4 regions of the Leeia speluncae genome follow, and region 2 is predicted to be linked to each of the others. Evidence: predicted binding sites of a transcription regulator. Region 2 holds the regulator's gene; each other region holds the start of a gene.

Region 1 (3,153 bases), on a different contig from region 2:
CTCTGCCATGGTATTGAATTGATTCACCAACGCCTCTGTTGAGGACAAAAATGACTGACGAGAAGAGACACTCGCAGGTGTACTCGCAACAGAAGAAAGCGCATTATAAAAAGTACTCAATCCAGTCGAGATACTATTATCTGAGCTAATAAGATCATTTACTTGCGAAATTTGGCTGAGATATGTGCTGAGATAACTAGCCTCCCCACTCACCGTTCTAACTTGGCTATCCAAGAAATCGTTATACGAACGAGTAATGTTTGTCACCATCGTGCCGGCACCAACAAAGCCCGAGCCGGTCAACTGTGGGGTTTGACTAGTTTGCGTAATCGATTGTCGATGGTACGAAGTGCTGCTTGAGTTGGTAATATTATGCCCAGTGGTAGAAATACCTAATTGGGCAGCACTCAACGCAGAAAGACCAATTGAATACAGCGTCATTTGATTTACTCCTTACTCTCTATATCGACTTGAGTATGTATAACTTGAATCAAATTACTCAAACGATTACAAATTTTGCAATCTAGTTTGCCTAGCCACTTTCGCTAGCTTCATTGCATATGTTGGGTCTGTTGCATAGCCACCATTCTGTAATGCAAGGCCGAAGCCAGTTGCATCATTCCCTTTATTGAGGGCATGGCGATAGCGATCATTTTTTGCCAATAAGTTTGCATAATCGGCAAACGCTTCTTCATAAGACGAATAAGCGCGAAACCTTTCCACTTTTTTGACTGGTGAGCCATTGATATATTCAGTAGTTAAGGTTTCTACTGATTTACCTTGCCAATCACTATTCGCTTTGATTCCAAATAAATTGAATGAAGTTTTTCCATTGGAATCTTTAATTTCTTTTTTGCCCCAGCCACTTTCTAAGGCGGCATGTGCAGCAATAATTCTTTGTGAGACACCAAGCATACTGGCAGCAGTTTGTAATCCACCACTAATGCGATCAATAAAATTATCTGAAACCGTTGTTTTTGCAGCGGCAAGTGCCTCATTAATTGGATTCACCGTGCCAGCCAACTGGGTAGATGCCTCTGAAATGCTATTTACCATCCCAGTTACAGCTGGTTGCCGTGCTTGACCGTTATATGAGCGTACATTTAACCCTGTAAAGGCATCTGTTGCCGCCACTTGTTGGTTTTGCGGCAATAATTGCCTAACCAACATATCAGCAAGACCAATCCCTTTACTATTCGCCATATCTAATGAAATTTGCTGATCGTACATGCCTTGAAACATTTTAGTCGAAGAGGAATCCCAAATTTCATCTTCCCCAACCGTTGCCCGCATGCTTTTCATCATTTGCTCAAGTAAGAGTGCTTCAAACTGCTGGGCGGCTTTACGCAGTGTTGCAACATCTCCTTTCGCAGCGCCCGCTTTCATATTGCCGATCGCATTAACATCAATCGCCAATGATGGCGCTGAATTAATTGTCGATGAGCCTGTTAATGCGGGATTCATTTTCTTTCCTTGAATATGCGACCTTTGCTAATTAATAAGCAGGAAACATGCCATATATGAAAAGAAAGATCCAAAAATAAAAGCCTTCATTGGGAAGGCTTTTATTTCTATGATTAAATCAATCTTAACTAGATGATTTCTAAATCTGCACGCAATGCGCCCGCAGCTTTCATTGCTTGCAAAATGGACAATAAATCCTGCGGTGTAGCACCTACCGCATTTAATGCCTTCACTACATCAGAGAGTCTGGTTGCTTTTGGCAAACTCACTAATTGGCCTTTATCTGCATTGATGGAAACATTTGAGTTTGCCGTACCTGCTGTTTGCCCATTAGACAATGCACCTGGTTGACTAACCGAATTATCCGTACCAATCACCACCGATAAATTGCCATGCGCCACCGCACAGTGATCCACCATCACAGACTGATTCATGACAATTGATCCTGTCCGTGCATTTACGATCACCTTTGGCGATGCTGTAGCAGGTGCAACCATCAAGTTTTCAACTTGAGAAATAAAGGCGACACGCTTTGTTGAATCCGATGGTGCTCTGACTTGAATCAATCGACCATCAAGGGCTCTCGCTGCATTACCACCAACCGAACGATTAATTGCATCTACCACTCGGTCGGCTGTAGTAAAGTCTGTTGTCGTTAGTTCTAAGTTGATAAACTCACCCTGCCCAAGCGGTGTTGGCACGGCCTTTTCAACCGTTGCACCAGCAGGGATGCGTCCTGCGTTTAGCTGATTCACTTGCGCACTACTTCCATTGGCAGATGCACCAGCCCCGCCGAGCAAGATGTTTCCTTGTGCAATCGCATACACTTGCCCATCAGCACCTTTTAGCGGACTGAGTAGCAAAGTACCTCCGCGCAAACTTTTTGAACTACCAAGGCTAGAAACGGTGACATCAATTTGCTGGCCAGGTCGGGCAAATGGCGGCAAGGTAGCAGTGATACTAACCGGTGCGGCATTTTTTGCCGATAAGTTAGTTCCGGCGGGTAATTGCACGCCTAATTGACTCAACATTGTAACTAAGCTTTGCGACGTTAAAGACGAGCTATCGCCAGACCCATCCAATCCGACCACCACACCATAACCAACCAACTGGTTAATCCGAACACCTTCTATGTTTGCTAAATCCTTGATCCGCTCCGCTGAAGCCGCACCATTGATAGCGATCAAACCAAGACAAAGCAAACGTAAAATCAGCTTCATGCCTATTCCTTACTCTGCTTTAGAACGGTAAAAATGATAAGAAGAATTTAGATAACCAACCCATTGCCTGTGAAGCATCTACTTGCCCGTCACCACGCTGCTCGATCCTTGCATCTGCCACCTTAGTGGAAGAAACAGTGTTACCCACTTTGATATCTCGTGGATCCACCACACCAGAGAAACGTACAAACGAGGTTTCTTGGTTTAGGGCAATTTGCTTTTCACCAGCAACGACTAAATTTCCGTTATTCAATACATCCACCACGGTTACAGAAATACTGCCGGTAAAGGTATTGCTGTTGGTACTTTCACCTTTTCCATTGAAGGTAGAGCTAGAGGAACCATCAACAGACAAGTCTGTTAACTTACTTAATGCGCTAGGCACTAACGAACCAGAGACAGTCGGCAAACCCGCTGATAATGTATTCGATTTACTGGTCTTCGTTTCGGCTTTGTTGTTCGCACTCAA
Region 2 (3,153 bases):
GGAATGTCATTATCACTCAGGGAACACTACGACTTCGCGCGGATCGCATAGATGTACAAAGCGATAAGGCGGGCAAAATGTTGGCGCAAGCCTATGGTAAGCCAGTGACCTTTCGCCAAAAGCAAGATCAAGTAGATGAATATATTGAGGCGCAAGCGTCTAGAATTGATTACGACAGTGGCAAAAATCAATTAAAACTGACCGGCGATGCGCGTGTAAAACGTGGTGGCGATGAACTTCGCGGTGCGGTTATTTTTTATGATGCGGTCAGTCAGCAATACTCTGTGCAAGGAAGCCCTGCAACCGGCGGTAAATCTGGCGGGCGTGTGCATGCCGTTATCCAGCCGAAAACTGCAACCACTAACGATGCAGCAAAACCTAGTACGACACCTTAAGTTGGAATGAGCGAAATGAGTCATTTGCGTGCTGAACAATTACAAAAAAGATATCGCTCCAGAACGGTTGTTCAGGATGTGTCGCTAGAAGTGGCGAGTGGTGAAGTGGTGGGGCTACTCGGGCCGAATGGCGCGGGTAAAACCACTAGTTTCTACATGATTGTAGGTTTGGTCCCCGCAAATGGTGGCGATGTCTATTTAGATGGGAAAAGTATTGGGCGTTGGCCAATCCATAAGCGCGCAAGAGCTGGGCTTGGTTATTTACCCCAGGAAGCTTCTATTTTTCGTCGAATGACTGTGGCTGAAAATGTGCTTGCAGTGCTTGAATTGCATATTAAAGATCGTGAAGCGCGTCAAAAAAGACTGACAGAATTATTGGAAGAACTGCATGTAGATCACCTACGTGATCAGCCCGCAATTAGCTTGTCTGGTGGTGAGAGAAGACGAGTGGAGATTGCGCGCGCCTTAGCGAGCGAGCCAAAGTTTATCTTATTAGACGAGCCATTTGCTGGTGTCGACCCGATTGCTGTGATTGATATTCAACGAATTATCAATTTCTTAAAAGAAAAAGGAATTGGCGTATTGATTACGGACCACAATGTGCGCGAAACACTTGGTATTTGCGATCGTGCCTACATCATTGCAGATGGTAAGGTATTAGCCACCGGTGCTCCATCCGATATTGTGGATAATGAAGCGGTAAGACGTGTGTATCTTGGCGAACAGTTCCGGTTATAACACATGAAACCAGGCTTACAGCTCAAACTCTCTCAGCAACTCACGCTGACCCCTCAGCTGCAGCAATCTATTCGATTGTTGCAGTTATCTACACAAGATCTGCAACAAGAGTTAGAGCAGTTTATGGAGTTAAATCCACTACTTGAAAGGGTTGATGGATTTGAGTCTGGCAATGGAGATGAATCTAGCTACGCTGAGGCTGGCGAGAGTAGTGCGACTGACTCAACAAATACAGAAGAGTGGCAGGCTGCTGGAGAGGCGCTAGATGAGCTTAGCTGGCAGCAATCCTCTGGCAGCAGTGATGATGACGAAGAGATTCCGGCGGGCGATCAGGTAGAGATACATCCTTCCTTACGTGAACACCTCATTGCGCAATTAGGTGAGATGCATCTATCGGATAGAGATAAACTCCTCGCCTTTTTAGTGATTGAATCCTTAGATGATGATGGTTTCTTCGCTTCTGAGTGGGAAGAGCTTGCTGCCATGTGTCCAGAAGACTGGGAGGAGGCGGTTGAAGAGGAGGAGTGGCGAATTGCCCTTCATCATGTTCAACATTTTGATCCCGCAGGTGTCGGTGCGAGAAATCTGAGCGAATGTCTCGATTTGCAATTGCTACGTATGCCGGATTCACCAATGGTAAAACTAGCCCGAACAATTGTTACACAACATTTGGACTTGTTAGGCGCAAGGGATTACACTAAATTAAAAAAGAGGCTAACCACAAACGATGATCAACTCAGAGAGGCGCAATCACTCATTTCTGGATTAGATCCTAGACCAGGACGGGCATTTTCAGAAGAAAAAGCAGCCTATATCGTCCCAGATGTGATCGTCGTCAAAGAAAAAGGTCAGTGGGTAGCGCATCTTAATAGTGACGCTGTACCAAAAATCCGTGTTAATCAAATGTATGCCAATATATTAGGGCGACAGCGCGGTGGAGATGGAAAAGGGCTTCAAGAACAGTTGCAAGAAGCCCGCTGGATGATTAAGAATATCCAACAACGGTTTACAACCATATTGCGTGTTACTCGGGCAATTGTTGCTCGACAAGCAAAATTTTTTGAATATGGCGAAGTTGGCATGTCTCCGCTAGTATTAAGAGAGATAGCTGATGAATTAGATTTGCATGAATCGACGGTTTCTCGGGTTACTAATCAAAAATATATGATGACCCCTAGAGGAATTTTTGAACTAAAGTACTTTTTTGGTAGTCGATTAGATACAGACACTGGTGGTGCTTGTTCTGCAACAGCAATACGGGCACTGATTAAGCAGTTGATTCAAGCGGAGGATTCAAACAAACCACTAAGTGATAGTCAGTTATCTGACATGCTTGCCAATCAAGGGGTTATTGTTGCGCGAAGAACCGTAGCTAAGTATCGCGAAGCAATGCAAATCCCTCCAGTAAACTTACGCAAAGCGTTGTAACGAAATAACCAAAATAGCGGTATTCGTGTTAATACAGGAGAAACACCATGAATCTGACCATGAGCGGCCATCATCTGGAAATTACCCCAGCTATCCGTGAATACATGACAACAAAGCTCGCCAAGGTCACTCGTCATTTTGACAATGTTATTGATATCAATGTCATCATGACTGTAGAGAAACTGGTGCAGAAAGTAGAAGCAACTTTGCATGTGCGTGGAAATGACATTTTTGCAGAATCAACTCATGCTGATTTGTATGCTGCTATTGATGCATTGATTGATAAGTTAGACCGTTTGGTTCTTAAACATAAGGAAAAACGTTCAGAAAAGCGTCATGAAGGTGGTCACCGTCATTTGAATGAACAACTGGCCGAAGAATAAAGTTTCAACGGTAAAATGCGATGGTTAATTTGTTTTCGCATGAGAATGAATCATCTATTGCGTAAAAACAGCGAGACTCTGATGTCTCGCTGTTTTTCTATGTATAATCTGTTTCCGCTAAGGTCTATACTGTAGTTAAGGTATAGCTGAATATTGACAGAATTATCGATGCCGCAGTCGTAGGAAATAAAAAACAGAATACGCCTGCA
Region 3 (3,153 bases), on a different contig from region 2:
TATCTTGGCTTAGATACTGAACATCGATGCTACGGGTTAAGACTCTTCTCATTAACACGTATAACTTGCTGTACATTCCAAATGCTTCATTCTCAGACATGGCACTACTTCCTTCCTTTTAACAACTTGGCTCGTTCAAGTGGGTAAAAGAAGTCGGGGGACGATGCTGCTGTCCCCCTCGATCTTAAGAATTACTCTACGTGTTCGCCATGTAGAACAATGTCTAGGCCTTCACGCTCTTCATCTGGTTCTACGCGTAGACCGATAACTAGATCGATCAACTTCAACAAGATGAAGGTAACAACTAAGGTGTATGCAGCTGTTGCTACAGTCGCTTCAAGCTGAATCCACACTTGTTCGCCTACTGATGGTAGTTTTGTACCGGTGATTTCGCTTGATGCAAACACACCTGTTAGGATCGCACCTAAGATACCGCCAACGCCGTGAACGCCGAATGCATCTAGAGAATCATCGTAACCAATCATGTGTTTCAAGCTAGTTGCGCCCCAGTAGCAAACCACACCAGCAATCAGACCTAGCGCCAATGCTGCACCTGGGCCAACGAAACCAGACGCTGGAGTAATTGCAACTAGACCGGCTACTGCACCAGAAGCGATACCTAGTACAGAAGGCTTACCTTTAGCTAGCCATTCAGCAAAGATCCAAGCTAGTGCGGCACCTGCAGCTGCCACTTGTGTAGCAACCATTGCCATTGCGGCACGGCCGTCAGCCGCTAGTTCGCTACCTGCGTTGAAACCGAACCAACCTACCCATAGCATTGAAGCGCCGATTAGGGTCAATACTAGGTTGTGTGGAGGCATTGCTTCTTTACCGAAGCCAACACGTTTGCCAAGTACTAGTGCAGCTACTAAGCCTGCAACACCTGCGTTGATGTGAACAACGGTACCACCAGCGAAGTCTAGTGCGCCTTTAGCGAACAACCAGCCGCCTGATTCCCATACCCAGTGACAAATTGGTGAGTAAACAACAATTGACCAAAGTACAGAGAACAGTAGCATTGCAGAGAACTTCATACGTTCAGCAAACGCGCCAGTAATCAATGCTGGAGTGATGATCGCGAAAGTCATCTGGAAAACCATGAACAGCATCTCTGGGATAGTGCCCCACAAGGTGTCTACTTTCACGCCAGATAGCATCACTTTGCTTAGTCCACCCACAAAGCCATTGCCTGGAGCGAAAGCTAGCGAGTAGCCAATCACAATCCACACAACCGTCACTGCGCAGCAGATGGCGAAGCTTTGCATTAAGGTTGCTAAAACGTTTTTCTTACGAACCATACCGCCGTAGAACAATGCTAGGCCAGGGATCGTCATGAATAAAACAAGTGCAGTCGCAACTAACATCCAAGCGGTGTTACCTGCATCTAACTTTGGTGCTGCTGGTGCTGCGGCTTCAGAAGCGGCTGCTTCTGGCGCTGCGGCAGATGCCGTTGCTTCTGGTGCGGCAACAGATGCTGTCGCTTCTGTGGTTGCTACTGCAGAGGCTGGCGCTTCTGCTGCAGAAGCGGTGTCTTCTGCGAAAACGGGCGCGGTAAACATTAACGCACCGCACAACATGAGTTTGCTTAACAGCTTATGCATTCTTAATCTCCCCTGCATTCTGTTAGATGGCATCTGAACCGGTTTCACCGGTACGGATACGAACGATTTGCTGTAAATCGAATACGAAAATCTTACCGTCGCCGATTTTTCCTGTTCTAGCAGCGGTTTCAATCGCTTCTACCACTTGGTCTAGTTGGCTATCGTCAACCGCTAGTTCAACTTTTACCTTCGGTAAAAAATCCACTACATACTCTGCACCACGGTACAGTTCGGTATGACCCTTCTGACGACCAAAACCTTTTACTTCAGTAACGGTCAGGCCCTGCACACCAATCGCAGACAATGCTTCACGCACTTCGTCTAGCTTGAATGGCTTGATAATCGCTGTTACAAACTTCATGGCGTTTCCTTATCAAGTGGTAATTTATTGATTGAACTTTTACCCAAGTGGTAAGCGTTCCCTCGTCTCTCTTCCTGCGGGTCTTTATTGGTAGTCAGCGGGGGGGCTTTTCTACCGGACGTACATTTACTAGCAGAAAGCGTGCCAGCTCTAAAACGACCCATTTCTAGGTATTTTTACCTGTGTTATTCCGTTATAGATGAAGATTGCACAAAAATGGTGCATCCATTTGGCGTGCACCAAAAAAACCATGCACAAAAATAGGGCGGGAATTTTTTGTTTAAACAGATGACTAAACAAATGAAGGTAAAACCCTGTTTTCATGAGGGATTTACGCCGTTTTTTATGTAGATCACGTACAATATGTGCATTCAAATGATCAGATTGATCCTTAAACAGGAGTGGAAAAATGCTAGGCGATAAAATTAAAGATGAAATTGGCGCTAAATTTTCTGAATTGCTGGCCAACAGCCCTGCAAAGGATCTAGAGAAAAATGCAAAAGCGATGTTAGCGGGCACTTTCTCAAAGTTAGATTTAGTCACCAGAGAAGAATTTGATGTGCAAGCCCAAGTATTGGCAAGAACCCGTGAGCAACTAGCCGCACTAGAAGCAAGACTCGCTGCGCTAGAAGCGCCAGCTACAGCGCAAGTTGAAGTGGCACCAAGCAATGAAGAAAACGGCGCGGCCTAAGTTCAGATGATGAACGATCCACTCTTACATGGTTTATCGGTTTATATCGTCGGCGGTGCCGTACGAGACCGCTTACTAGGGTTGCCGATTAAAGACCGTGATTATGTAGTGGTAGGTACGACAGCTGAAGAGATGCAAAAACGCGGGTTTAAATCCGTCGGAAAAGATTTCCCCGTATTTTTGCATCCAAAAACCAAAGCAGAATATGCGTTAGCAAGAACAGAGAGAAAAGCCGGGCGTGGTTACACCGGTTTTGAAGTCTATGCGTCTCCTGAAGTGTCTTTGGAAGAAGACCTTGCGCGTAGAGATCTTACGATTAATGCGATTGCCGAAGACGCAAACGGCCAATTAATCGATCCATTCAATGGTCAGGCAGATTTAGTTGCTAAGCAATTAAAGCATGTTAGCCCCGCCTTTATCGAAGACCCTGTCCGTATCCTTCGATTAGCCCGCTTTGCAGGTCGATTTAACTTTCACGTGGCGCCAGAAACCATGCGGTT
Region 4 (3,153 bases), on a different contig from region 2:
TTCGGCAGGTTATACACCACGTCTTCAATTGGGTGTTTGGAAATAATCGCGACGCCGTTATAGGTTTTTTGCCCCATAAATGCCACTTGGTAACCGGCTGCTTCAATGGCTTCTTTTGGGAACTTTTTATCTTCCAATTTTAATTCTTGTAAGCACAATACATCCGGTGCTGCACTGGCTAACCAGTCTAGTACATGCGGAAGACGGACGTTTAATGAGTTTACATTCCAGGTGGCGATTTTCATTCTATTTCCAAAAGTCACGTTTGATCACGGTGGGCGTATTTTGCCACATCCACTTTGGCTGCGCTGAATCTACACCAAAGAAAAGCCCGCCATACACCTCTCATGTATGGCGGGCAACCTGGGGGGAAGGGGGACTGACTACAGCGATAGTCGCTGTGTTATTTGCTGAGTTCTCGCTTCATGGTGTCGGTGTCTAGTTCGTTTTCCCAACGAGAAACCACGACGGTGGCGACGGCGTTGCCAATTAGGTTGGTTAGCGCACGTGCTTCACTCATAAAGCGGTCGATACCTAAAATGAGCGCCATGCCAGCCACTGGGATCGCCGGAACGACAGCTAAGGTGGAGGCTAAGGTAATAAAGCCGGCACCCGTCACACCGCTAGCGCCTTTAGATGTCAGCATCGCTACACCAAGAATCACTAATTGCTGCGTTAAGGTAAGTTCGGTATTGGTGGCTTGGGCGATAAAGAGGGCCGCCATGGTCATATAGATGTTGGTGCCATCTAGGTTAAATGAATAACCAGTAGGGACAACCAACCCTACCACAGACTTACCACAACCTAGTTTTTCTAGTTTGTTCATCAACCCTGGCAGGGCACTTTCTGATGAGCTAGTCCCTAATACAATGAGCAATTCTTCTTTGATGTAGACAATGAGGCGAACCACAGAGAAGCCACATGCTTTGGCGATGCTACCGAGTACCATCAAGATAAACAGAATACATGTTAGATAGAATGCGCCCATCAGTTTTGCCATTGGGATCAGCGAGTGAACACCGTATTTACCAATCGTAAATGCCATGGCGCCGAATGCACCAATTGGCGCGACTTTCATCACTAGGTTCACAATGCCAAACAGTAGGCTAGAGAGTTGCTCGTTAAAGTCTAATAGCACTTTTCCTTTGCTACCCATGTGAGACAACACTGTACCTGTCAGGATCGCGAGTAACAGTACTTGTAGAATTTCGCCTTCAGAGAACGCACCTACCATCGTTTTCGGGATGATATTTATCAGAAAATCGATGGTGCTCATGTGTTGCGCTTTTTCTGCGTATTCGGCTACTGCTTTGGTATCTAGGTGAGCCAGATCTGCATTAAAGCCTGCACCTGGGGTGATCAGATGAGAAACCAGTAAACCGATTACCAACGCTAGAGTAGAAACGATTTCGAAGTACAGAATCGCTTTACCACCAATACGGCCGACTTTTTTCATGTCGCCCATGCCGGCAATGCCATGCACCACGGTCACAAAGATCACGGGTGCAATCACCATTTTCACTAGGCGAATAAAGGCATCGCCCAATGGTTTTAATTTGGCACCGATTTCAGGATAGAAGTGTCCGAGCAAAATACCACAGACGATGGCGAACAGGACTTGTAGATACAAGACCTTATAGAAAGGCTTTTTCATTTGGGCTCCTCATGGCCGCCTTGGGGGAATGGCGGACTGTTTTTTAAGATTTGAAGCCGGATAGATTGCAAATGGCGTGCCAACCCTAATAAAAAGTGAACTACTGTTTACTTTTCAATTACTTAGCGAGGTTGGTGGTGGTGGTTGTAGGTGGTTTTTGTCACGATTTCCGCCAATTGTGTGATGTTGGTGTGCGGAAATCGTGACAGATGAAGTTGGTGTTATCTGAAGGTGTCTGGGTCGATTTGATATTTTGCGAGTTTGTCGTAAAACGTTTTCCGGGGGATTTGGAGGGCTTGTGCCGCTTCCGTTACTTGCCCATTTGCTGCTTTCAGGCTATCGATAATTCGGCTTTTCTCGAATTGTGCGACTTGCTCGGGCAGGCTTTGCGATGCGGCATAATCTGCTTGCTGGGTTTGCATCGGCGCACTAGCCAAGCCTAAACAAAAACGCTCGGCCGCGTGTTTGAGTTCTCTGACATTGCCAGGCCAATCGTGTGCTTCCCACGTTTCATATTGCTGGCCACTAATGGCAGGTGCTGGTTTACCAAAACGGTTAGCTGCTTCTTTGACAAACTGTGTAGCGAGCAAAGAAATGTCGTTCTTACGATCGCGTAAGGCGGGTAGGCGAATCGTGGCGACATTGAGCCGATAATACAAATCCGCCCGGAATTGCCCTTGGTCTGCCGCTAGTTTGAGATCAGTCTTGGTGGCGGCAACAACGCGTAAATCAATTTGCACGGCTAGGTTGCTGCCTAACCGTTCTAGCTCGTGCATTTGCAAGACGCGCAGCAGTTTGGCTTGCTGTGCCAGCGGCATGCTTTCGATTTCATCTAAAAATAGCGTGCCTTGATGTGCGTGTTCTAATTTACCAATCCGGCGTTTTTGCGCACCGGTAAAGGCGCCCGCTTCATTTCCAAACATTTCACTTTCAAAAATGCTATCGGGAATGGCCGCACAGTTAATCGAGACAAATGCGCCTTTGCGACCACTTTGACGGTGTAATTCTTGTGCGACTAATTCTTTCCCCGTGCCGGTTTCACCCCAAATCAGAATATCAATCGGGGCGGTGGCCAATTGGCTAATTAGCGTTCTTACTTGGGCAATGGCTGGAGAATCCCCCGTAATGGGAGAGGTTTGCTCTGCCACTCTGGCTTGTAATTGGCGATGCGCAGACAGTAATGCTTGTTGGGCAATCGCTTTTTGGGCTTGGGCAACCAGTAAGGCAGAATGAAAGGGCTTTTCGATAAAGTCGAATGCGCCGCTTCGCATGGCCTCTACCGCGGTGGTGACATCGCCATGGCCGGTAATCAGGATGATGGGTAGATCAGGGTAAGCGTTTTGCAGGGACTGAAGTAGCCACATGCCATCTTTACCTGGCAGGCGCAAATCTGTAATCACCGCTTGTGGAAGTGGGGCGGATTCGCATGCGGCGAATGCGGCTTCTGCATCGGTAAAATGTTGGGTACGAATCCCTGCTAGCATCAAGGCTTGCTGGCA

Evidence for each region. Region 2 encodes sigma-54, which starts transcription at its own class of promoters, with help from an activator protein. Its sites were predicted from a motif close to CTGGCACGCTTCATGCTT; they were not measured.
Region 1: the regulator sigma-54 is predicted to act here: its motif matches at 1,501-1,518, upstream of flgJ (flagellar assembly peptidoglycan hydrolase FlgJ).
Region 3: the regulator sigma-54 is predicted to act here: its motif matches at 2,093-2,110, upstream of glnK (P-II family nitrogen regulator).
Region 4: the regulator sigma-54 is predicted to act here: its motif matches at 1,720-1,737, upstream of LIN78_RS05515 (dicarboxylate/amino acid:cation symporter).

The regions. Positions count from the first base shown of each region.
Region 1 covers NZ_JAJBZT010000009.1:51,812-54,964, forward strand. Annotated here, with positions in the region: gene flgK (flagellar hook-associated protein FlgK) at 1-441, opposite strand, end outside; gene flgJ (flagellar assembly peptidoglycan hydrolase FlgJ) at 508-1,464, opposite strand; gene LIN78_RS14605 (flagellar basal body P-ring protein FlgI) at 1,593-2,684, opposite strand; gene LIN78_RS14610 (flagellar basal body L-ring protein FlgH) at 2,704-3,153, opposite strand, start outside.
Region 2 covers NZ_JAJBZT010000004.1:238,100-241,252, forward strand. Annotated here, with positions in the region: gene lptA (lipopolysaccharide transport periplasmic protein LptA) at 1-395, shown strand, start outside; gene lptB (LPS export ABC transporter ATP-binding protein) at 402-1,133, shown strand; gene LIN78_RS09035 (RNA polymerase factor sigma-54) at 1,137-2,561, shown strand; gene hpf (ribosome hibernation-promoting factor, HPF/YfiA family) at 2,609-2,944, shown strand.
Region 3 covers NZ_JAJBZT010000002.1:371,387-374,539, reverse strand. Annotated here, with positions in the region: gene LIN78_RS04760 (hypothetical protein) at 1-100, opposite strand, end outside; gene LIN78_RS04755 (ammonium transporter) at 192-1,601, opposite strand; gene glnK (P-II family nitrogen regulator) at 1,624-1,962, opposite strand; gene LIN78_RS04745 (accessory factor UbiK family protein) at 2,372-2,653, shown strand; gene LIN78_RS04740 (multifunctional CCA addition/repair protein) at 2,660-3,153, shown strand, end outside.
Region 4 covers NZ_JAJBZT010000002.1:525,833-528,985, forward strand. Annotated here, with positions in the region: gene xth (exodeoxyribonuclease III) at 1-245, opposite strand, end outside; gene LIN78_RS05515 (dicarboxylate/amino acid:cation symporter) at 404-1,654, opposite strand; gene LIN78_RS05520 (sigma-54-dependent transcriptional regulator) at 1,876-3,153, opposite strand, start outside.